DNA from 3 places in the Halomonas sp. H10-59 genome. Region 1 is predicted to be linked to each of the others. Evidence: predicted binding sites of a transcription regulator. Region 1 holds the regulator's gene; each other region holds the start of a gene.
The links. Region 1 encodes PhoB, which activates phosphate uptake and scavenging genes when phosphate is short. Its sites were predicted from a motif close to TGTCATANNNNTGTCANA; they were not measured.
Positions count from the first base shown of each region.

Region 2: the regulator PhoB is predicted to act here: its motif matches at 4,648-4,665, upstream of NFG57_RS18320 (UTRA domain-containing protein).
Region 3: the regulator PhoB is predicted to act here: its motif matches at 2,301-2,318, upstream of NFG57_RS09560 (glycosyltransferase family 1 protein).

Region 1 covers NZ_CP098828.1:4,711,635-4,719,539, forward strand. Annotated here, with positions in the region: gene NFG57_RS20515 (FAD-dependent oxidoreductase) at 1-241, opposite strand, end outside; gene NFG57_RS20520 (chorismate lyase) at 402-1,040, shown strand; gene ubiA (4-hydroxybenzoate octaprenyltransferase) at 1,304-2,197, shown strand; gene phoB (phosphate regulon transcriptional regulator PhoB) at 2,312-3,001, shown strand; gene phoR (phosphate regulon sensor histidine kinase PhoR) at 3,062-4,390, shown strand; gene NFG57_RS20540 (YnfA family protein) at 4,565-4,900, opposite strand; gene cysZ (sulfate transporter CysZ) at 4,992-5,720, opposite strand; gene phoU (phosphate signaling complex protein PhoU) at 5,860-6,594, opposite strand; gene pstB (phosphate ABC transporter ATP-binding protein PstB) at 6,627-7,400, opposite strand; gene pstA (phosphate ABC transporter permease PstA) at 7,487-7,905, opposite strand, start outside.
Region 2 covers NZ_CP098828.1:4,221,869-4,229,773, forward strand. Annotated here, with positions in the region: gene NFG57_RS18300 (aminotransferase class I/II-fold pyridoxal phosphate-dependent enzyme) at 1-204, opposite strand, end outside; gene hisD (histidinol dehydrogenase) at 227-1,543, opposite strand; gene NFG57_RS18310 (D-cysteine desulfhydrase) at 1,613-2,626, opposite strand; gene NFG57_RS18315 (LysR substrate-binding domain-containing protein) at 2,846-3,748, shown strand; gene NFG57_RS18320 (UTRA domain-containing protein) at 3,786-4,532, opposite strand; gene NFG57_RS18325 (ABC transporter substrate-binding protein) at 4,850-5,926, shown strand; gene NFG57_RS18330 (alkaline phosphatase family protein) at 6,059-6,928, shown strand; gene NFG57_RS18335 (ABC transporter permease subunit) at 6,925-7,758, shown strand; gene NFG57_RS18340 (ABC transporter permease) at 7,745-7,905, shown strand, end outside.
Region 3 covers NZ_CP098828.1:2,193,957-2,201,861, forward strand. Annotated here, with positions in the region: gene NFG57_RS09550 (alpha-ketoglutarate-dependent dioxygenase AlkB) at 1-213, opposite strand, end outside; gene NFG57_RS09555 (phosphatase PAP2 family protein) at 362-934, opposite strand; gene NFG57_RS09560 (glycosyltransferase family 1 protein) at 1,079-2,239, opposite strand; gene NFG57_RS09565 (LysM peptidoglycan-binding domain-containing protein) at 2,403-3,338, opposite strand; gene NFG57_RS09570 (acyltransferase) at 3,281-4,156, opposite strand; gene NFG57_RS09575 (LysR substrate-binding domain-containing protein) at 4,287-5,189, opposite strand; gene NFG57_RS09580 (CoA transferase subunit A) at 5,372-6,073, shown strand; gene NFG57_RS09585 (CoA transferase subunit B) at 6,131-6,790, shown strand; gene NFG57_RS09590 (MFS transporter) at 7,147-7,905, shown strand, end outside.

The sequences.
Region 1 (7,905 bases):
CCCTGGTGTGGGGACGTACCACCGCGCCCAGTTGATCGGCCAGTTCCAGCGCCGAGCGCGCGGCCAGCCGGTCCGCCGCCAGGCCCTTGGCGAAGCCGGTGGACAGCAGCGGTTTGGAATAGTCATCGCCTGAGTCGGCGCTGATCAGGGTGATCGGTCGGTGGGCGTCCAGCGCCCGCACCTGGCGTGCCAGGCCTATGCCCGCCATGCCGGTACCGATGATGGTCAAGGGTCCTTGCATCGCTTCCTTCGACTCTGCCGACGACCGCCGGGCGGTCGCTGTTGAAGCTGGGCCGGCCCGCACGGGGCCACACCAGCGGGTGAGTGCTGGGCCACATGGTACACTATGCGCCGACCGACCGGAGCACCGCCTCCGGTGACGACAGCCCTGCCGAGGCCGCATGACACAGCTTCCTTCCACATTCCGCTCCCTGGGGGAGCGCTCGGGGTCCGGACCGGGTAATCCCGCGCCAGCCACAGCCTCTTCGCCGAATGCCGACGCGGCCGATATCGTCGACCCCGGCTGGGTGTCGCTGGCCTCCGGTGGCATCGCGGTGCCCGCTGACTGGCACGCCTGGCTGGCCTCGCGGGACTCCCTGACAGAACGCCTGATCGAGGCGGCAGGCGCCGGGCACTTTCGCGTACGCCTGCTGGCGGAGGCCAAGGGACTGCCGTGGCCTGACGAGGCCCACGTGCTGGGTCTGGCCAGCGACGAGCAGGCCTGGCTGCGCGAGGTCGCCCTGTGCGTGGACGAGGAGCCCTGGGTGGTGGCGCGCAGCGTGGCGCCGATCGTCGAGCGTCACGACGCTCCCTTCGAAGGCCTCGGCGAGACCTCTCTCGGCAGCTGGCTGTTTCGCCAGCCCGACCTCGAGCGCAGCGCCATTCAGATCGGCCGTAACACCAGGCCGATCCACGGCTATACCGGGCTGTGGCAACGCCGCTCGGTATTTCGTCACAGCGGCTGGGTGCTGCTGGTGCAGGAGAGCTTTATGCCGGCCATGGGCCGGGCGTTGTCGCTGCCGGCCTCTGCCACCGGCTGACTCCCTGTCGTCGCCCGCTTCGGACACCGAGGCGCCAACCATGGCGTGGGCTGACGGTAGCCCGCCGAAGCCCTGTACGGATGATGATGGCCTGCTGGTCTTGTCGTGCCGGTCGAGCCTGGCTGGGCTCGCCTTGCTGGTCATGGCCGTCGGCTCGCGCTAGGCTGCGCCAAGGCTTCTCGGCGATGTTTCTCCGAGAAGCGACTTTTGCCCGGCTTACGCCTCATTTTCGCCTGACCTGCGCCAGAGCATGAGAGAGACCGATGGATCGTTCGCTGCTGCGTCCCCCTGGATACCTGAACCGAATTCCCGACTTTCTGGCGCTGATGCGTCTGGACCGCCCCATCGGTACCTGGCTGTTGATGTGGCCGACCCTGTGGGCGCTTTGGGTGGCCTCCGAGGGTATTCCGGCCCGTGACACCCTGCTGATCTTCGTCGCCGGCGTCTACCTGATGCGGGCGGCGGGCTGCGTGGTCAACGACTACGCCGATCGCCACTTCGATGGCCACGTCAAACGCACCAAGAACCGACCGCTGGCCACCGGCCGCATCAGTGAGCGGGAGGCCAAGGTGCTGTTCGTGTGCCTGCTGGGATCGGCCTTCGCGCTGGTCTGGCTGACCAACGGCTTTACCGTGTGGCTGTCGTTGATCGGAGCGGTGCTGGCCGCCAGCTATCCCTTCATGAAGCGCTACACCCACTTCCCCCAGGTGGTGCTGGGCGCGGCCTTCTCCTGGGCCATACCGATGGCCTTCGGCGCGGTGCTCGGCGAAGTCCCGATGGTCGCCTGGCTGCTGTTTACCGCCAACGTGCTGTGGACGGTGGCCTACGACACCGAATACGCCATGGTCGACCGCGACGACGACCTCAAGATCGGCATCAAGTCCACCGCGGTACTGTTCGGCCGCTGGGACACCCGCATCATTGCGCTGTTGCAGCTGGCTACCCTGGGGCTGCTGGCCTGGGCCGGCAGCCTGCTGGCGCTGGGCGGCTTCTACTGGCTCGGCTGGCTGGCCATGGGCGCGACCTTTGTCCACCAGCAGCGGCTGATCAAGAGCCGTGACCGCGACCGTTGCTTCCAGGCCTTTCTCAACAACCACTGGTCGGGCCTATTGCTGTTCGCCGGACTCGGACTGAGCCTCTATCCCTCCCTCGGGTGAGGGAAATGCCCGTCTCGGTCGCTCGACAATGGATACAATGTCATCTAATTGTCACATTGACGTGGTGTCATTTGTCACCGTCGAGTGTAAGACCCTGACCAAGAGGCTCCCGGGATGACCGCCAAGACCGTACTGATCGTCGATGACGAAGCCCCGATCCGCGAAATGATCGCGGTGGCGCTGGAAATGGCCGACTACCGGGTGCTCGAGGCGGACAATGCTCAGGCCGCCCACGCCATCATCGTCGATGACCAGCCCGACCTGCTGCTGCTGGACTGGATGATGCCGGGCACCAGCGGCATCGAACTGGCCCGCCGGCTCAAGCGCGAGGAAACCACCGCAGAGCTGCCGATCATCCTGCTCACCGCCAAGGGTGAGGAGGACAACAAGATCCAGGGCCTCGAAGCCGGCGCCGACGACTACATCACCAAGCCATTCTCGCCGCGAGAACTGGTGGCCCGACTCAAGGCCGTGCTGCGACGCGCCACTCCGCGGGGCGTCGAAGACCCGGTGGAGGTGGAAGGCCTCAAGCTCGACCCGGTCAGCCATCGCGTCAGCGTCGACGGCAAGTCACTGGACATGGGCCCCACCGAATATCGCCTGCTGCAGTTCTTCATGACCCACCAGGAGCGCGCCTACACCCGTGGCCAGTTGCTCGATCAGGTCTGGGGTGGCAACGTCTACGTGGAAGAACGTACCGTCGACGTGCATATCCGCCGCCTGCGCAAGGCCCTGGGGGAACCCCATCAGCAACTGATCCAGACCGTACGCGGTACCGGTTATCGCTTTTCGGCCAAGGTCTGAGCGAGCCATCGACGCAACGCAGCACCAGGAGGGATGAGGTGAACGGAGCCGAGAACTGACGTGGGTCGTCTGTGGAGACGAGAAGTCTGGCGCCTGGCCGTGCTGGTGGGTCTCGGCGCCTTGCTGGGCTGGCCCTTCTCGCTGTCCAGCGTAGGCATCGGCCTGGGCCTGGCGCTTGGGCTCAGCTATCACCTGCGCAACCTGCACGCGATGCACGACTGGCTGACCCACCGCCCCCAGCAGGAACCTCCCACCGCCAGTGGCCTGTGGGGCGAGCTGTTCGATCGCCTCTATCGCTACCAGAAAGGCCAGCGGATCACCCAGCGCCGCCTGCGCTCGACCCTGCAGCGTATCCAGGAATCGTCCGAGGCAATGCGCGACAGCGTGGTGATGCTCGATCGCCACGGCGACCTGGAGTGGTGGAACAGCTCCGCCGAGCGCATGCTCGGCCTGAAGCCGGCGCTGGACCGCGGCCAGCACATCACCAACCTGCTGCGCGACCCGCGCTTCGTCGGCTACTTCAATGCCCGTGACTACCGCGAACCTCTGAGCCTGCCCTCCCCCATCGACGAGAACATGATCCTGCAGTTCCAGATCACCCTGTACGGTGACGATGAACGCCTGGTCATGGCCCGCGATATCACCCGTCTGCATCGCCTGGAACAGATGCGCCGCGACTTCGTCGCCAACGTCTCCCACGAGCTGCGCACGCCGTTGACCGTGCTGACCGGCTACCTGGAGACCTACAGCGACATGGCCGGCATGCTGCCGGAACGCCTGGGCAAGGGGGTCGCCCAGATGCAGAGCCAGACGCGCCGCATGCAGAATCTGGTCAACGACCTGCTGCTGCTGTCACGACTCGAGAACGACCAGGGCGGCAGCGACCACGTTCGCCTCGACCCCACCACCCTGCTGCAGGCGGTCAAGCGCGACGCCGAGGCATTGTCAGGCGGCCGCCAGCAGATCGAGGTCGTCGTCGAAGAATCGCGCAGTCTCACCGGCAGCGAGAAGGAGATGCACAGCGCGGTCTCCAACCTGGCCTTCAATGCGGTGCGCTACGCCGGTGACGGCGCCCATATCACGCTACGCTGGCGTGCCTACGGCGAAGGCGCCTGCCTCGAGGTGGAAGACGACGGCGAAGGCATCGATCCGAGGCACCTGCCACGCCTTACCGAACGCTTCTACCGGGTCGACAAGGGCCGCAGCACCGCCACCGGTGGTACCGGCCTGGGGCTTGCCATCGTCAAGCATGTGCTGCTGCGCCACGAGGCACGCCTGGATATCGACTCCCGACTCGGCGGGGGCGCAACCTTCCGCTGCATCTTTCCCTCGAGCCGGCTGGCAGCGGCCGACCCGGTGGCGCTCGGCCGCGCCGGCGCTGTGCACTAGGGCTTGTCTGAAAAGTGCCTGCGCTCGGTAATACGGCGTTAAAAATCGGATCAACATGCTCATTTACACCCCGTAAACTGCGCTTTCTCACCGATTTTTGCCTTGTCTAACCTTCGCTCGTCGACTTTTCGGACAGCGCCTAGGCCCCGCCAGGACGAACAGGGCGTGCTCCCATCAGCTCCTGGGCCCCAGCAGGATGACCGCGGCACCCACCAGACACAGCACTCCCCCGATCAGGTCCCAGCGATCCGGCAGGCGCTGCTCGACCCACCACAGCCAGCCCAGCGACGCCACGATGTAGACGCCCCCGTAAGCGGCAAAGGCACGCCCGGCGTAGTCGGCATCGATCTGACTGAGCAGCCAGGCGAAGGCCACCAGACTCGCCACCGCGGGCAGCAGCCACCATGCCGAGGCGTCATCTCGCCACCAGCGCCACACCGCAAAGCAGCCGGCGATCTCGGCCAGCGCCGCCGCGATATAGAGCAAAAGACTTGGCAACAGCGCCGTCATGGCCACTCCCTGCTATCCCCTTTTGACGCCGCACCATTATCGGCAGCACCGACAGTGCTGCTCAACGCCATACGTCCACAGGAAGTGCCTCTCAACGCCGAACCACCGGCAACTGCCGATAGTGCTGATCCCACATCAGCACCGCGCCGGCCACGGCCCCGGGGATCAGAAACAGGTTGGCCAGCGGGATCCAGGTGATCAAGGTCACCAGGCCACCGAAGCTGAGACTCGGCCACCAGCGCGCCGACAGGCGCTTGCGCATATCGGCGAAGCTGACCTTGTTGTTATCCATCGGGTAGTCGAGGTAGGTGATCGCCATGACCCAGGCGCTGAAGGCTGCCCACAACAGCGGCGCGATCAGGTTGACCACCGGAATCCAGCTCAGGATAAACAGCCCGATCATGCGCGGCAGGATATAGGCCAGCTTCAACAGCTCCCTGCCCAGGGCGTCGAGACCGGTCTTGAGCCAGCCACGATCATCGATGGGCTCGCGGCCGGTCAGCTCGACCTCGGCCCGGGCTGCCAGGAAGCCGTAGAAGGGGGCGGCGATCAAGTGGGTAACCAGGGTAAAGCTGAAGAACACGATCAGCACGAGGCTGACCACAAACAACGGCCAGATCAGCCAGTCGAGCCATTCCAGCCAGCTCGGCACCATGGCCATCCAGCTATCGAGCCAGCCACCGAACTCACCGAGCACGTAGCTGAGCATGCCGGCGTAGACCAGCAGGTTGACCAGAATGGGAAGAAACACATAACGACGCAGGCCCTGGCTATAGACCAGGCGGGTTCCGCGGCGGACCGCCTCGAGGGCATTCAGCATGACATCGATCCTTGGCAGTGGCTGAAGATGACAGTGCCCCAACGACATCGGGCCATCGTCTCGACGATGGCCCGATGCTCAGAGTGCAGGCAACGACCCTGACGGGGCCGGCCTATTGACGCCGCTCAGGGCGTCGAGGTCAAGACGTGCTGCTGTCGTCGAGCAGTTCCTGGTTGAGGTCGTCAGGGGCGATGTGACGGATATCAAGGCCCTTGACCAGATAGATGACGTACTCGGCCAGGTTGTTGGCGTGATCGCCGACACGCTCCAGCGCGCGCAGGATCCACATGATGCCCAGTACCGGAGAGATCGAACGCGCATCCTCCATCATGAAGGTCATCAGCGAGCGCATGGCGCTCTGGTACTCGCTGTCGACCCGCTCGTCTTCCTGCACCACCTGCATCGCCAGTTCGGTGTCGAAACGCGCGAAGGAGGTCAGGGCGTCACGCATCATGTGACGCACGTGCTCGCTGATATTGCGCACCTCGACGAAGCCGCGGGTGCCGTTGTTGCCGTCGACCAGTTCGATGGCGTTGCGCGCGATCTTGCTGGCCTCATCACCGATACGCTCGAGATCCGACGCCGCACGAATCACCGCCAGTACCAGTCGCAGGTCAGAGGCCGCCGGCTGACGGCGTGCCAGCACGCGGGTGCACTCGTCGTCGATCTTGACCTGCATGTCATTGACCGCGCGGTCGTTGTCGACCACACGAGAGGCCAGTGCAGAGTCGGCGTCGAGCAACGAACTGACGGCATCCTGCACCTGCTTTTCCACCAGGCCACCCATGGCCATCAGGTGGGTCTTGAGTTCCTCGAGCTCATGATTGAACTGCCTCGAGATGTGCTGGCTGTGGGTATCGCTGGTGATATCCATGAAGGTCTCCTGAAGAAGCATGGGACGGGACGCTAGCCCACCATGCGTCCAGTGATGTAGTTTTCGGTGCGCCTCAGGCGCGGATGCGTGAACAGGGTGTCGGTCGGGCCGTACTCCACCAGCTCACCGTTGTGCAAAAACGCCGTATAGTCCGACACCCGCGCCGCCTGCTGCATGTTGTGGGTCACCAGCACCAGGGTCAGATGCGGCTTGAGTGTGCGAATCAGCTCCTCGATCTTCAGCGTCGAGATCGGATCCAGGGCCGAGGCCGGCTCGTCGAGCAACAGCACCTCGGGTTCCACCGCCAGGGTCCGGGCGATGACCAGACGCTGCTGCTGGCCTCCCGAGAGCGACCAGGCCGATGCCCGTAGACGCCCCTTGACCTCGTCCCACAGCGCCGCCGACTTCAGTGCCCATTCGACCACATCGTCGATGCGGCGCTTGCTCAAGCCTCCCTGCAGACGCAGGCCAAAGGCGACGTTGTCGTAGATCGACATGGGGAAGGGGTTCGGTGCCTGAAACACCATGCCCACCCGACGCCTGAGCTCGGCCACCGCCACCCTGGGGTCATGGATATCGTGGCCGTCCAGATGAATCTGGCCGTGACGACTGACGTCCTCATTGAGGTCGTGCAGACGATTCAAGGCGCGCAACAGCGTCGACTTGCCGCAGCCCGACGGCCCGATAAAGGCCGTGACCCGATGGCGTGGAATGCGCAGGGTCAGATCCTTGAGCGCCGTCTTGCCGCCATAGGCCAGGGTCAAACCCTGGATATCCAGGCAGGTATCGGCCGCGGAAAACTCCATGACCGCCCCGCGTCGATTTCCCAGTCTTGCCTGGGCCAGCTGACGCTTGGGCAGCTCGCCATCGATGGACATTGCCTCTCCCTGCATCATCGGCGCACCGGGGCACCATGACGCTTACGCAAATAGTGACGCATGAATATTGCAGTCAGGTTAAGCACCAGAATCACCGTGACCAGCAGTAGCGCTGTGGCATACACCAGCGGCATCGCCGCCTGGACATCGCTGGAGTGAAAGGCCGCGTCATAGATGTGATACCCCAGGTGCATGAACTTCCTTTCAAGGTGGAGGAAGGGGAACTCCCCGTCCAGCGGCACCTGCGGCGCCAGCTTGGCGACCCCGACCAGCATCAGCGGCGCCACCTCACCGGCGGCCCGGGCCACCGCCAGGATCAGGCCTGTCAGCATCGCCGGCGTGGCCATCGGCAGCACCACCCGTGTCAAGGTCTCGAAGCGCGTGGCCCCAAGCGCCAGGGCGCCTTCACGCTGGTGCAGCGGGATCCGCGAAA
Region 2 (7,905 bases), 490 kb from region 1:
ATAACCGCCGGAGGCGCAGGCCAGTGCGTAGTCGACACCCAGGCTCGCGGCGAACTCGGACTCCAGCAGGGCGGTCTCACCGGCCTCGCCTTCGGCCAGGTTGTAGCGATGCAGGCGACCGCTCTGGAGCACGGCCACCGCCGAGGCGATGGCGTCGTCAGAGATGGCTTCCTGCTGGGTGAAGGATTTGGCAAAACGGCGCATGGCAGGCTCCTTCGCTTGCGACTCAGTAACGAGCCTGACGGTGAACAGGGAAATCCCACTCCTGCTCGGGGAAGTACTTGGCCAGGCGCCAGTCACAGGCCCGGGCGTGGCCTTCCATGCCCTCGGTGCGGGAAATCCGGGATCCCACCGCGCTGAAGGTCAGATTGGCCTCGACGCTCAACTGCTGGGTGGTCAGCACCTTCATGAACTTGTGGACATTGAGTCCACCGGAGTAACGCCCGGCGCGCTTGGTCGGCAGGATATGGTTGGTACCGGAGCACTTGTCACCGTGGGTGACGGTGCTGCCCTCCCCCAGAAACAGCGAGCCATAGTTGCTCAAATGCTGCTTCCACCAGTCCAGATCCTCGCACAGCACCTGCAGATGCTCGCAGGCGTACTGATCGCTGATCGCGACGATCTCCTCGCGGCTGTCGCCCACGATGACCTCACCGAAGTCGCGCCAGGCAGCGTGAACGATATCCGCGTTGGGCATGTCGTCAGCGACTTTCGGCAGAATCTCCATCACTTCGCGGGCGATCGCTTCGCTGGTGCTGAACAGCCACACCGGTGAATTCGGGCCGTGCTCGGCCTGGGACACCAGGTCGACGGCGATGGTCATCGGGTCGGCGGATTCGTCGGCGATGATCGCCGACTCGGTGGGGCCGGCAAACACATCGATACCCACTTCACCGAACAGCAGGCGCTTGGCTTCGGCCACGTAGGCGTTGCCGGGACCGACCAGGATGTCGGCCTCGCGGCCACCGAACAGACCGAAGGCCATGCTGGCCATGGCGTGGACGCCGCCCATCTCGAGGATCATGTCGGCGCCGGCCACATGCATGGCGTAGGCCACCGCCGGGTTGATGCTGTCGCCCCGGGGCGGCGAACAGGCCACCACGTGTTCGACACCGGCGGCCTTGGCGGTGGCCACGCTCATCAGCGCCGAGGCGGCGTGAGCGTAGCGGCCGCCCGGCACATAGCAGCCGGCGCTGTGTACCGGCAGCACACGCTGACCGAGCAGCACGCCCTCTTCGGTCTCGATCTCGAAGGAGGTCAGGCTGTCACGCTGGGCCTCGGCAAAACGGCGGATCTGGCGGTGGGCGAAGTCGATGTCGTCCTTGACCGACTGGGGCACGCTGTCGATCAACTGACGCCGCTTGTCGTCGCTCAACACAAAGTCGCCGGTCCAGCCGTCAAACTTCTCGGCGTATTCGCGCACGGCCGCCTCGCCGCGGGCACGAATATCCTCGAGCATGCCACGCACCGCTTCCGTCACGCGCTGGTCTTCGGCGGCAACGCCAGCGGCGGCCTCCGCCGTCTTGAGATGACGAATGGTCATTGTTGTCTCCGAATAACGTCGTCGAGGGCGCCCGAACTCAGCGGGCGCCTGCCCTGAAGCGCCCTGGGCCTAGCCCTTGTAGTCGGGGAAACCGAAGGTATCGGGATAGCCGAACAGCGCAACGGCGCCGCCGGTGTGCAGGAAGACGACGTTCTCGTCCTGCTTGAAGTGGCCCTTGCGGATCAGGTCGATCAGCCCCGCCATGCCCTTGCCGGAGTACACCGGGTCCAGAAGGATGCCTTCGTGACGGGCCAGCAGGGTGACCGCCTCGATCATGCTGTCGGTGGGCACACCGTAGCCCTCACCCACGTAGTCGCAGTTGGCGACCACCTGGTCGCGGCTGACGACGCCGGACAGGCCGAGCTTGGCTTCGGTCTTCTGGGCCAGGGCAAAGACGTTGGCTTCCTGCTTATCCTTCGGCGCGCGAACGCCGATGCCGAGCACCGGGATACCGGCGTTGCAGGCGCTGAGGCCGGTGACCAGGCCCGCCTGGGTACCGGCGCTGCCGGTGGCGTGGACCAGATGATCGATGCGCAGCCCCATGTCGTTGGCCTGGGCCAGCAGTTCCAGGGCGGCATTGACGTAGCCCAGGGCACCGATCTCGTTGGAGCCACCGCCAGGGATGATGTAGGGCTTCTTGCCTTCACTCTTCAGACGATCGGCCAGGCCTTCCATCTCGGCGGCCATGTCGGCACCGCCCGGGCGCTTCTCGACGCTGGCGCCGTGGAGCTGATCGAGGAAGACGTTGCCGTTGTAGTTGTAGTTGGGGTCCTCGCTGCCGGTGCGGTCTTCCAGCAGGATGTGGCACTCGAGCCCCAGCTTGCAGGCGGCGGCCACGGTCTGGCGGGCGTGGTTGGACTGGGTGGCGCCCTGGGTGATGATGGTGTCGGCGCCCTGCTCCAGGGCGTCGGCCATCAGGAATTCCAGCTTGCGGGTCTTGTTGCCCCCGGTGGACAGGCCGGTGCAGTCGTCGCGTTTGATCCACAGGCGCGGACCGCCGAGCAGCTTGCTCAGGTTGTCCATGGGCTCCAGCGGAGTGGGCATATGGCCGAGACGGACACGGGGAAAACGGGACAGGTGCATACGGGCCTCCAGGCGAGTCATTGTTGGCATTGGCGTGCTCTCTTGACGACCTACGTCGAAAGACACAGCAGGCCTGAAGGCCTGCCCTCGAGCGATCGCTTCCAAGTTAAGCCTCGCCTGGAACATGAGACCAATGCCAAGTTGCTCGCCAGCTGTTAAATTTTTGCATAGCCACTGCTTAGCCCCGGCCGCTCCCCACCAAGGCAGACCAAAACACCAATGAAGATCGAATGGATAGAGGATTTTCTCGAGCTTATCGAAGCGGGCACCTTTTCCCAGGCGGCCGAACGGCGCCACGTCACCCAGCCGGCATTCTCGCGCCGTATCCGCCAGCTGGAAGAGTGGCTGGGGGTGGCGCTGATCGATCGCAGCGCCTCGCGCCTGGAGTTGACCGCCCACGCGCGGGCGTACGAGCCCCAATTGCGAGAGTGGCTGGCACGCCTTTACGCCATGCGCAGTCGTCTCAGAAGCGATGCCCGCCAGGGGCCCAGGGCCATTCTGACCACCCAGCACACCCTGACCGTCAGCTACCTGCCGCGTCTATTGCGCCACCTGCGTCATCACGCGCCTGAGGTGGGACTGCAGATCACCTCATCCGACCGCAGCCAGTGCATCCACGACTTCGAGCAAGGCAAGGCCGACCTGTTGCTGTGTTCAGAGCTGGAAGGGGCTCCCCTGTTCAGTGGCAGCGATAGCGTCGAGCGGCTGTCACTGGGCGTCGAACGGCTGTTGCCGGTGTGTGCGTCGGATCATCACGGTGGTCTCATGCACGAACTCGAGGAAGGTCAACGACTGCCCTTGATCGGCTACGATCCGGACAGCTTTCTTGGCCAGGCCCTGGCGACGCCTTACCTGCTCGATGCCCAACGCCACTACGAGATCGAGCTGGTCTGCGAGACCGCCTTCACCATCGGCATTCGCCAACTCGCCCTGGCCGGTCTCGGCATCGGCTGGCTGCCCCACGGATTGATCGAGGAAGACCTCGAGAGCGGCAAGCTGATTTCCTTGCAGGAAATCCTCGGCGGCCCCTCTCTGGAAGTGGCCTGCTATCGCCATCGCGACGAAGCGGCAGTGGCAGCCCCCCTGTGGCACCTGCTGGAAGAACGCCCTCCCGCGGTCTAGCACTCCCCCGCAGTTCGAAGCCCCTCGATCTCGCACCTCAAACTCCCTGAGGGGCGGCGGAAAGCGTCAGCTCGATGGCGTCGTGGCGCCAGTACTCATCATCACAGTCGATGGCACGGCCGTTCTGGTCGTGGTTGATGCGGGTGATGCGCTGGGCGGGGCTGCCGCGTACCGCGTTGAGCGCGCTGGCGGCGTCGCTGGAAAGTACACAGGTGCCGAGCTCGTAGCTGACCCGCCCGACCCGGATGCCGTACTCGCGGCGGTAGAGCTCGGTCAGCGATTCCCGCGCCAGATCGAACTCCAGAATGGCGGGAAAGCAGCGCGGCAACAGATGGTGTTCCACGTAGAGCACCCGGCGTTCGTCCACCAGCCGGGCACGACAGATGCGGTAGACGCGCTCGCCTTCGGCGAGTCCCAGCCGGCGGGCGACCGTGACGGGCGCGATCACTTCCTCGGCACTGAGCAACAGGGTGCGGGCGCTGCGCTGCTGGGATCGCACCATCTCGTGAAACGGCAGGCAGGCCAACAGGTCATAGCGTAGCCGTGGCGGCGACACGAACCAGCCGCGCCGATTCTCGCGATACACGCAGCCCTCCGCCTCCAGCTCATTGAGTGCCTCGCGCAGGGTGATGCGGGTGGTCTGGAGGCGCGCCATCATGTCTCGCTCGCTGGGCAGACGGCGATCGCCCCGTGTCGAGGCCAGACTCAGCAAGGGCGCAAGACGCTCGCGTAGGCGATGGGAGGGTGAGGCGTCGTGCGAGGTGTCGTCAGGGACAGTAGGCAAGGCGGACTCTCGAAGCTCTGACCAGGATCGCCGCCGGGCAGTATCCGGCGGCGTCCAGCTTTCTGGTATAGACCAAAGAAGGTTCAACGTAATTTCAGCAGTCTAGTGGCAAGCCGGTGACAACGCGATGACAGTGCTCGAACGAGTCGGGTTTTTCGTCCTTTACCTAGCTCATATGGACTGAGACGAGACTGCCACGCAACTGACACGAGGCTGTCACGCTAGCTCCTTAGGGTGATCGTCAACGGAAACTGATCTAGACCAGAAAGGCGCATCGGTTTCCGTCGACTTCACGCCCCTGACCCGGAGACCCTCCCGTGATCGTCACTTCTCTGCGTTACCCGACCCTGACCGCCCTGGCCTGCGCTGGCCTGCTGTCCACCGCCGCCCAGGCAAGCACCGCCGAGCTTGAGTCACTGATCGAGGCCGCCAAGCAGGAAGGCCGCGTCGACAGCGTCGGCATGCCCGACACCTGGGCCAACTGGAAGGACACCTGGGCCGACCTGGAAAGCGTCTACGGCCTGGCGCACACCGATACCGACATGAGCTCTGCCGAGGAAGTCGCCAAGTTCAAGGCCGAGGGCGAGAACGCCACCGCCGATATCGGCGATGTCGGCTTCGCCTTCGGACCGATCGCGGTGCAGCAGGGGGTGACCCAGCCCTACAAGCCCACCACCTGGGACGAGATCCCCGACTGGGCCAAGGACGAAGATGGCCATTGGATGCTCGGCTACACCGGCACCATTGCGCTGATGATCAACAAGAACCTGGTGGAAGAGGACCAGCGCCCGAGTTCCTTCGCCGACCTGCGCGAGGGTGACTACTCGGTATCAGTGGGCGCCGTGGGCCAGGCTTCCCAGGCCAACAATGCGGTACTCGCCGCCGCCTACGCCGCCGGTGGCGACGAGGGCAATCTGGCCCCGGGCCTCGAGCTGTTCGCCGAACTGGCCGAGCAGGGCCGACTGTCGCTGGCCGACGTGTCCATCGCCAATCTGGAGAAGGGCGAAGTGGAAGTGGCCCTGCTGTGGGACTTCAACGCCTTGAACTACCGCGACCAGATCGACCGTGACGCCTTCGAGGTGGTAATCCCCTCGGACGCTTCGGTGACCTCCGGCTACGCCACCATCATCAACACCCACGCCCAGCACCCCAACGCCGCCAAGCTGGCCCGTGAGTACATCCTGTCCGACGAAGGCCAGTTCAATCTGGCCGAGGGCTACGCTCGCCCGATCCGCGCCGAGCACCTGACCCTGCCCGACGATATCGCCGCCAAGCTGCTGCCCAACGAGCAGTACGCCAGCGCCCGCCCGATCCAGGACTTTGCCGCCTGGGAACAGAGCGCCAAGGTGCTGCCGCGCCAGTGGCAGTCCGAGGTGCTGATCCACCAGCAGTGATCAAGCGCTGAGGACAGCCCCGCTACAACGATCGACCGCTGAAGACAGTGCCCACGAGGCCTGTCTTCAGCGCATTCCACGCCATTTCGCGACAGCGCCGCGCCCTGTATTGCCGCGCGGCCGGGAGTCATCATGACCAGACCCGTCATACTGGTGGTGCTGGACGGCCTCAATCACGCCGTCGGCCATCACGCCATGGGCCACTTGAGCGCCCTGGTGGAGGCCGGACGCGGCTACATCACCCACCTCGACTGCGAGCTGCCGGCCATGTCTCGGCCGCTCTACGAGTGCCTGCTGACCGGCGATCGCCCAGTGGACTCCGGGGTAGTGCACAACGACATCGTGCGCCGTTCCCATGGCACCAGCCTGTTCGACCTGGCCCGCGGCCAGGGCCTTGCCACCGCAGCGGCGGCCTATCACTGGGTCAGTGAGCTCTACGTCAAGGCACCCTTCGAGCGCACCCGCGACCGCTTCCTCGACGATCCGGCGGCGGCCATCCAGGCCGGCATCTTCTACTGGCAGGACCACTATCCGGATGATCACCTGTTCAGCGACGCCGAGGCCCTGAGGCAACGCCACGCGCCCGACTTCCTGCTGGTACACAGCATGAACATCGACGACACCGGCCATCGTCACGGCGGCGACTCGCCCCAGTACAGAAACGCCGCCCGCCACGCCGACATCGCCCTGGCCGACTACCTGCCACGCTGGCTGGCCGACGGCTGCCAGGTGATGATCACCGCCGACCATGGCATGAACGCCGATCGCTCCCACTCGGGCCTGCTGGAAGAAGAACGCCGGGTGCCGCTGTGGCTGTTCGGCGACGCCTTTGCCGACCCCGCCGGACGGGTCATCCGCCAGACCCACCTGTGCGGCACCCTGGCAAGCGTCCTTGGGCTCTCCCACGACAAGCCCTGGCATCCCGAGCTGCTGGCTGCGTCCAATATCACCGGCGCCGCGCCCACCGCGCACGCCACCTGCAACGAGGAGGCCGGATCGTGAAGGCGCCATTACCGGCCTGGCTGTGGCTTGTGCCTTTCGCCGTGATATTCACCGCCTTCCAACTGGCGCCGATGGCCTGGGTCGCGATCAGTGCCTTCAACGTCAACGGCGACTGGGGCCTTGGCCACTTTCAGGAGATCGCCCAGTCGGCGTTCTTCCGCCAGGCGATCTGGAAGAGCCTGACCATCTCGCTGGTATCCAGCGCCATCGGCCTGGTCATCGCCACCCTGACCTGCCACGCCCTGGTGCGTTCCGGCGGACGCCTGAGGCGAGCGATGATCGCCTTCACCAACATGACCTCCAACTTTGCCGGCGTGCCGCTGGCCTTTGCCTTCATCATCCTGCTGGGGGCCAACGGCGTGCTGACCCTGGCGCTTCAACGACTCGGCATCATCGAGGACGTGCGTCTTTACTCCACCGGCGGGCTGATCGTCATCTACACCTGGTTCCAGATTCCGCTGGGCATCCTGCTGCTGTTCCCGGCCTTCGCCGGCCTCAAGGCCGAATGGCGTGATGCCGCCAGCCTGCTCGGCGCCGGGCGCATCGCCTACTGGCAGCGCATCGGCCTGCCGGTGCTGTGGCCGGCCCTGGCCGGCACCTTCACGGTACTGTTCGCCAACGCCATGGGCGCCTACGCCACCGTCTACGCGCTGGTCAACACCAGCTACAACCTGATGACCATTCGTATCGCCAACCTGGTGGCCGGCGACCTGTTCCTCGAGCCCAATCTGGCAAGCGCCCTGGCGCTGATCCTGGTGCTGCTGCTGGTGCTGGTCACCCTGGTCCAGCAGTGGCTGTTGAGACGGAGTGCACAGCATGGCTCACGCTGAGACCCTGCCGGCTCACAAGAGCCCGACCGCAGCGCCGCTGTCGGCGACCTTCAACCCCTACGCCTGGATCGTCGGCAGCGTCTTCGCGGTGCTGGCCCTACCGCTGGTGGCGACCCTGGGTTACGCCCTGGCCACCCGCTGGGGCGC
Region 3 (7,905 bases), 2.3 Mb from region 1:
ATAGGCGTGATCGCCCATCCATACCTGCTGGCGGGGAATGGGATGACTGCGCCCGTAAAGGGTCAGTTCGGGCTGCTGCCAGTCGAGTTCCTGGCGCAGCCTATCCTGCAGGTCGCTGGCGTCGGACTCGCTTATGAGCCCGGGCAGGTAGTAAAGCGGCGGGGTCTCGACCAGGGTTTGGGGTGGCGCTTCGAGTGGTGCTTCGTGTAGCAATTTGAACAGCGCTTTGGGGTCATGTGGAGGCATTCAAGCAGGATGCCAGTGAAGGCTGGCTGGCGCCACCGATCAGGAGCGGTGGCGCTTGTTCTGGAGGTGCGGGCGAGATGCGGGCGAGCGGCAGTGATGCCCCCCCGAGGCGGCGTCAGTGGGACGCCGCGATCAGCAGAGTGGTCGAGGAAAGCCCGAGGCTGGCCAGGGCCATGCCATAGCCGAGCGCCGCGCCGGCAAGGACGTCACTGTAGTAGTGCAGCCCCAGGCCCACCCGCGAGATAGCGATCAAGCCCGCCAGCGGCAGCAGCCAGGGCAGCAGGGCGGGGCTGTGTACCGCGACCAGGGTACAGAACATCACCGCGTGCATGGTGTGGCCGCTGGGGAAGCTGTAGCGGTCCCTGGCCGGTTCGTTGCACTGGATGCTGCCGCCAAAGGTGATGAAGGGCCGCTCTCGACACAGACGGGTCTTCAGCAGCTTGTACACCGCGATAGCCACCACGGCGGTGAGGGTGTATTCGAGCATCAGGCGCAGACCGATATCGCGGCCGTGGATCGCCGGCAACGCCACGATCAGCGCCACCCAGATCGGCCAGTCGCCCAGCTTGCTGGAGATCTTCAAGGTGGATAGCCAGGGGCGGTGAATGCTGAGGCCGGCGGTGCGCTGGCACAGTTGCCACTCGAGCATATCCAGGCGGTCGAACATCTGCGGGATTTTAGTGGGCATGTCACATCTCCCTGGCGGTAAGTCGTCTTCTAGCGTCTTTTGTCGTCATGTGTCGTCATGTGTCGTCATGTGTCGTGCTAGGGCCCGCTTCCTGTGGCCTCCACGCCGCCGCTCGGGCCGGCGGCGGGGTGTTCAACGAGCGATCTAGGCCTTGGCGGGGTCCGACAGGCCGGTTCCCGACGTCAGGGCTTGGTGATGGGCGTCGAGGAAGGTCTGGGCGATGGATGGCCAGCGGTAGGCCAGGGCGCGTTCCCGGGCGGCGCGGCCCAGGCGGGCGTAGCGTGCCTGCTGCTGGCATAGGGCTGTCGCCTGCTGGCGGAATTCGGCGTTGTCACCGGCGGCGACGCTGACACCATCCTTGTCGGTGGTGATCAACTCGGCGCCGGCCGCGTGGCGGAAGGCTACCACCGCCAGGCCGCTGGCCATGGCTTCGAGAATGACGTTGCCCCAGGTCTCCGACAGCGAAGGAAAGACGAAGATGTCAGCGCTGGCGTAGTGGATTTGCATCTCGGCGGAATCGATGAAGCCGGTAAAGATGGCGTCCGGCAGGGCCTTTTCCAGCGATGCCCGCCCGGGGCCGTCGCCCACCACCACCAGGCGCATGTCGGGGCGCGCCTCGAGCATGTCGAGAAAGGTGTCGCGCAACAGCTCCAGGTTCTTCTCTGGCGCCAGTCGGCCCACGTAGAGCGCCACCGGCTGGTGCTGGCCGACACCCCAGCTGTCGCGCAGTTGCTGACTACGCTTGGCGGGGGTGAAACGATCGCCTTCGATGCCGCGTGCCATGACGCTGACGCGCTCGAAGCCTCTTTGCGCAAGCTCCCGGGCTTGCTGATGGGTCGGTACCAGGGTCGCCGCACAGCGATTGTGAAAATGACGCAGGCGATTGCGTACCAGTGGCGCCAGCCACGGCAGACCATAGTCCTGGCAGTAGTGATCGAAGTTGGTGTGCCAGCCGCTGACCACGGGAATGTCCAGCTTTTCTGCCGCGCGCAGGGCTGACCAGCCCAAGGGGCCTTCGGTCGCTACATAGATGGCGTCGGGACGATTGTCGCGCCATAGCCTGCGCAAACGACTGGCGGAGGCCCAGCCGATACGCACTTCCTTGTAGCGCGGCATCGACATGCCGCGTACGCGAAGTTCGTGGGCCATCCCGGTGGCGGGTTCGGTGGAGCCGTCGACGGGGGCCGGCCGGACCAGCTGCAGCGTCACGCCAAGAGCACGCAGTTCCTGGCTGATGCGCCCCAGCGTATGGGCGACCCCATTGATATCAGGAGACCAGGTTTCGCTGACCAGACAGATGCGCATGGAATTCCTCGTACCGGTCGGGCCCCGTATGGCCCGCTCCCGAGACAGGGTGATACGCCAGCATGACATCTCTAGGTCAGCGATATGAACAGGCTGTTACGGTGGCCACGGGGCCGGGCGACGGACAAGCGCATTACGCTTGCGTCGGCTCGGCCCGCAGCGCTCAGCGAAGGATGGTGTCCGGGTCGATGGGCTTGCCACCGTGGCGCATGTCGAACAGCAGATCGTGGCGGCCGGTCGAGGCATGCTTGCCGACCACGCATAGCGGGGCGCCGCGGCTCACCTGGTCCCCTTGCTTTACCAGCAGGTCGTCACACAGCGCGTAGACACTCTGCAGGTTGTCGGCGTGGTGCACGATCACCACCTGGCCCAGTTGGCGCATGCCGTCGGCGAAGCGTACCTGGCCATCGGCAACGGCCTTGGCCCGGGCGCCCTCGTCGGTGGCCAGCAGCATCGGCTGCAGGCTGCCGCGGCTGTCCTTGCCGTAACGGCGCACCACCCGGTAGTCGTCCAGCGGCCAGGGCCAGCCACGAGCGTTAGAGGCGACCGGACCGGGATCCGGCAACGAAGCGGAGCGAGAGGGGCTGGCCGTGGCTGAGCTGCTGGATGATGAGCGGCTGGCGACCGATCGGCTGGCCAGCGGCACCTGGATCACCTGGCCGACCTTGAGGTCGGTGGCGCGGACGCCAGGGTTGGCACTCTGGATGCGCTGAGCGGTGGTGCCGAAGCGCCTGGCAACGGCGCTATAGGTGTCGCCGGGGCGGATCTGATAGCGATAGGGGCCACCGGACGGCGCCCGCTCCTGATGAGAGGGCACCAGCAGGCGCTGACCCACGGCCAGGTGGCGGGCGTCGACACCCGGATTGAAGCGCTGCAGTCGCAATAGCGGTACGCCGGCGCGGCGGGCGATGGAGCCGAGGGTGTCGCCGCGCTGCACGCTGATCCAGTCGCCGGCAATGCTGCTGCCGGCGACGCTGGCGCTGCGTTGTGATGACGTCGGGGATGCCCCCTGACCGGCGCAGCCGGCCAGCAGCAGGGCGATCACCAGCGGTGCGAGTCGAGTGAGGCGTCCTTGTTCTGCCACAGGGCGTTGAGCCATGAGTGGAAGCGTTCCTTGTAGTGCGGGTCGTCGTGATAGCGCCCCTCCAGCATCCACGGCGCCACGTCGAGGCGGCGTGCATCAAGGCGAATGGCCTTCTCCTGGCCGCACAGGAAGCGCCAGAAGCTGGGTTGGCTCGACTGGTAGTCGATGGTGAGGTCGATGATGGCGTCGAGACGATCGCCGAGCAGGTTCAGTACCTGGGCGATGCCGCCGGCCTTGGGGCGCAACAGATGGCGAAAGGGGCTTTGCCTGGCCTCGCGCTTCGCCGGGGTGAAACGGGTCCCTTCGACAAAGTTGATGATGGCAATGGGGACGTCGCGGGCACGCTTGCACATGCGCTCGGTGGCCTTGCGATCGCGTTCGGCCAGGCGTGGGTTGGCGGCCAGGCGCTCCTTGCTGTAGCGGCGCATGAAGGGAAACTCCAGTGCCCACCAGGCCATGCCTACTACCGGGATCCAGATGAGCTGCTGCTTGAGAAAGAAGCGCGGCATCGGGATCTTGCGATGAAACGCCATCATCAGCAGGAAGATGTCGGTCCAGCTCCGATGGTTGGACAGCACCAGGTACCAGGCGTCCGGGCTCAGTCCCTCGGGCACCGACATGTGAAGGTCGGGCTTGATCCAGTGACGCATCCACCACAGGTTGAAACCGATCCAGTTGAGGGCGATGGCGTTGAGCCCGGCCAGCACGCGCCGCTGCCAGCGTCGCCCGGGGGTGACCACCTTGAGCAGGGTCAGGATCACCAACGGGATGGTCCAGAATAGCGTGTTGCCAACCAGCAGCAGAACGCTGATCAGGCCCTTGAGGGTCGACATTCCTTGGATAACCTCGCAACAGCAGATAGAGCGGGTGTCGCCTGGCCGTGACAGTGGGCGAGGCAGGCCCGCCAATCCTAATGGATCCGGTGCCGGCTGCCCAGTGCGAGGGTCCACGGCCATGTCGGCGTCATGCTTCGGAGAGGGTCGGTGTCTCGATATTGTTGACCAGTACCTGGAGCATGGCGCGGGCGGCCACCGACAGCTCATGGGGATTCCAGGTGACCACCCCCACGGCGCGCTCGATGACGGGATCCTTGAGCGGGCGGCAGACCGCGCCGGCCTCCTGCATCTGACGCAGGCATAGCGAGGGCACGGCGCTGACGCCCAGGCCATTGGCCACCATGCGTCCGACGCTGGCGAGCTGATGGGTCTCGAAGGCTACCTTGAGGGCCCCGTGTCGGGCACCGAGCTGCTGCTCCAGCAGGCGGCGTACCATGGAAGGCCGCTGCAGCGCCACAAAATCCCAGCTCATCAGGCTTTCCCAGTCGAGGCTTGAATGCTGTACCAGAGGCGAGCGTGGGGGCAGCACGGCCACGAAGCGGTCGTGAAACAGCGGAGTGAAGTGCAGGCTGCCGGTGGCCTCCGGCTCGAAGGCGATGCCCATCTCCACCTGGCGCTGGCGCACCATGTCGATCACCTGCTCGTTGACCACGTCATGTACGGTGACGTTGATACGCGGGTGCTGGCGGTGAAACACCCCCAGCGCCGGGGCCAGCAGATTGCCGGCAAAGGCCGGCATGGCGGCCAGGGAGAGCCGTCCAAGTTGCAGGGTGAAGCGTTGGCGCAGGGCGTCCTCGGTGTTGTCCCATTCCACCAGCAAGCGTTTGGCCAGCGGCACCAGGGACTCACCTTCGGGGGTCAGGCGGACGCTTCGGGTCGTGCGGATCAGCAGTCTACCGCCTAGGCTGTCCTCGAGACCCTTGATCGCCAGGCTCAGCGCCGGCTGGGAGAGGTGGAGCTGTTCACAGGCCTGGGTGAAGCTCAGGGTTCTGGCCACCGCCAGAAAGGCACGCAGTTGCTTGACGGTCACGACATGCTACCAAGGTCAAATTTATTTAAAGATATAAATAATCAATAAAGAAAACAAACTTAACAAATATATGGGGGCGAGCAACACTGCCTTCAGTGCTACCTTGAGGCAGGGCGGGGCACCGGAACGGTGCCGGTTCGCCACCTCTCCTTTCACTTTCATCGACAGACGAGGCGCCCCACATGGCCGGATTCGACAAGCGCGTGTATTCCTATGAAGAGGCGATGGACGGCATCGAGAGCGGTATGACGGTGCTGGCCGGAGGCTTCGGTCTCTGCGGCATTCCGGAGAACCTGATCGCCGAGATCAAGCGTCGCGGGGTCAAGGACCTCACGGTGGTCTCCAACAACTGTGGCGTCGATGGCTTTGGCCTCGGGGTGCTGCTGGAGGACCGTCAGATCAGCAAGATCCTGGCCTCCTACGTGGGCGAGAACGCCCTGTTCGAGCGTCAGATGCTCGACGGCGAGATCGATGTGCAGCTGACCCCGCAGGGGACGCTGGCCGAAAAGATGCGCGCCGGTGGTGCCGGTATTCCCGCCTTCTACACGGCAACCGGCTATGGCACCCCCATCGGTGAGGGCAAGGAAGTGCGCGAATTCAACGGTCGCCACTATATCCTCGAAGAGGCCATCGTCGGTGACTTCGCCATCGTCAAGGGCTGGAAGGCCGATCGCTACGGCAATGTGGTCTATCGCAAGACCGCCCAGAACTTCAATCCCATGGTCGCCACCGCCGGCAAGATCACGGTGGTCGAGGTCGAAGAGATCGTCGAGCCGGGCGAGCTGGATCCGGCCGAGATCCACACGCCCGGTATCTACGTCGACCGCCTGATCCAGGGCACCTTCGAGAAGCGTATCGAGAAGCGCACCGTACACCAGGGCTGATCAGGCGCATCGCCCTGACGCAACGACTTCTCCAAAGAACAGCAAAGAGGCATCAAGATGGCACTCACTCGTGAACAGATGGCGCAGCGTGTCGCGCGCGAACTCGAAGACGGCTTCTACGTGAACCTGGGCATCGGCATTCCGACCCTGGTGGCAAACTATATTCCGGAAGGCATGGACGTGATGCTGCAGTCCGAGAACGGTCTGCTCGGCATGGGGCGTTACCCCACCGAGGAAGAGGTCGATCCGGACATGATCAACGCAGGCAAGCAGACCGTCACCGCGCGTCCGGGGTCGGCGATCTTTTCCTCGGCGGAGTCCTTCGCGATGATTCGCGGCGGTCACGTCGACCTGACGGTGCTGGGCGCCTTCGAGGTTGACCAGAACGGCAACATCGCTTCCTGGATGATCCCGGGCAAGCTGATCAAGGGCATGGGCGGAGCCATGGACCTGGTGGCGGGTGCCGAAAACATCATCTGCACCATGACCCATGCCTCCAAGGACGGCACCTCCAAGCTGCTGGAGTCCTGCAGCCTGCCGCTGACCGGTGCCGGCTGCATCAATCGTGTGCTGACCGATCTGGCCTATCTGGAGATCGACAACGGCGCCTTTATTCTCAAGGAGCGGGCACCGGGCGTCAGTGTCGAGGAGATCAAGGAAAAGACCGCCGGCAAGCTGATCGTGCCGGATGACGTTCCGGAAATGGTCTTCGACTGACCAAAACGCCCTTTGACCAGCGTCACCCTTGCCGAGCCAGCATGTTCTGCTGGCTGATACCTTGAGCGACAACAAGGTTTTGGCACCCTCGCAGCGGCCCGGCTTACGCCGGGCCGCTGGCGTTTGCGAGACCCTGTCGCGGTTGCCGAATTTATGACCATCTTGAGTCCGGTGCCGCAGTGATCGGGCTTTTGGACGGTTCAAACGCCTTGATGCACAGCTTTATCCACAGAATCTGTGGATGAACCTCGTGGGAGGGATGGAGACTCGAGCCCTGGCAGGTACAATGCGGCGCCCAGGTCACTGGTCGAGACGGGCTCTCGGCCGGCCATTCGCCATCGCCACGGAGGTCTCTGTTGCGCGCACTCCCTGCCACTCTCCCGGTTCTGTTCCTGTGTGAGATCAGCTTCCTGCTGGGTCACGGTCTGATCATGACCCTGCTCGGGGTCCGCATGTCGCTGGAGGGCTTCCCCTCCCAGATGGCGGGGCTTCTGATGTCGAGCTTCTCGCTGGGGTTCGTGGCCGGAAGCTACTGGCTCGAGAAGCGCATTCGCAGCGTCGGCCATATTCGCGTGTTCGCCGCCTGTGCGGCGTCGCTGGCGGTTACCGCCATGCTTCATGGACTGTGGATCAATCCCTGGGCCTGGCTGGTCTGGCGGCTGATCGGGGGTGGTGCCACGGCGGGCCTGTTGATGGTCATGGAGTCCTGGGTGTCGGGGGAGTCCAGCAACGATAATCGCGGTCGCGTGCTGGGCTGGTACATGGTGATTTCGACCACCTCGCTGGCCGGCGGCCAGTGGATGCTCAATCTGGCCGACCCGGGCGGCCCGGTACTGTTCTCGGTGGTGGGGATGCTGTTTGCGCTGTCGCTGGTCCCGTTGTCGATTCATCGCATCCACGGGCCCAGTCGTCACCACGACGTGACGCCGCGCAAGATTCGTCTGTCGACCCTGTATCGGCGGGCGCCGGTGGGCCTGGTCGGTGCCTTTACCGGCGGCCTGATGGTGCAGGCGTTCTTCGCCATGACTCCGTACTACGGTCAGGAAATCGGCCTGACCACCGCCCAGACCGCCAAGTTCATGGCGGTTACCACCCTAGTGGCGCTGGTCGCCCAG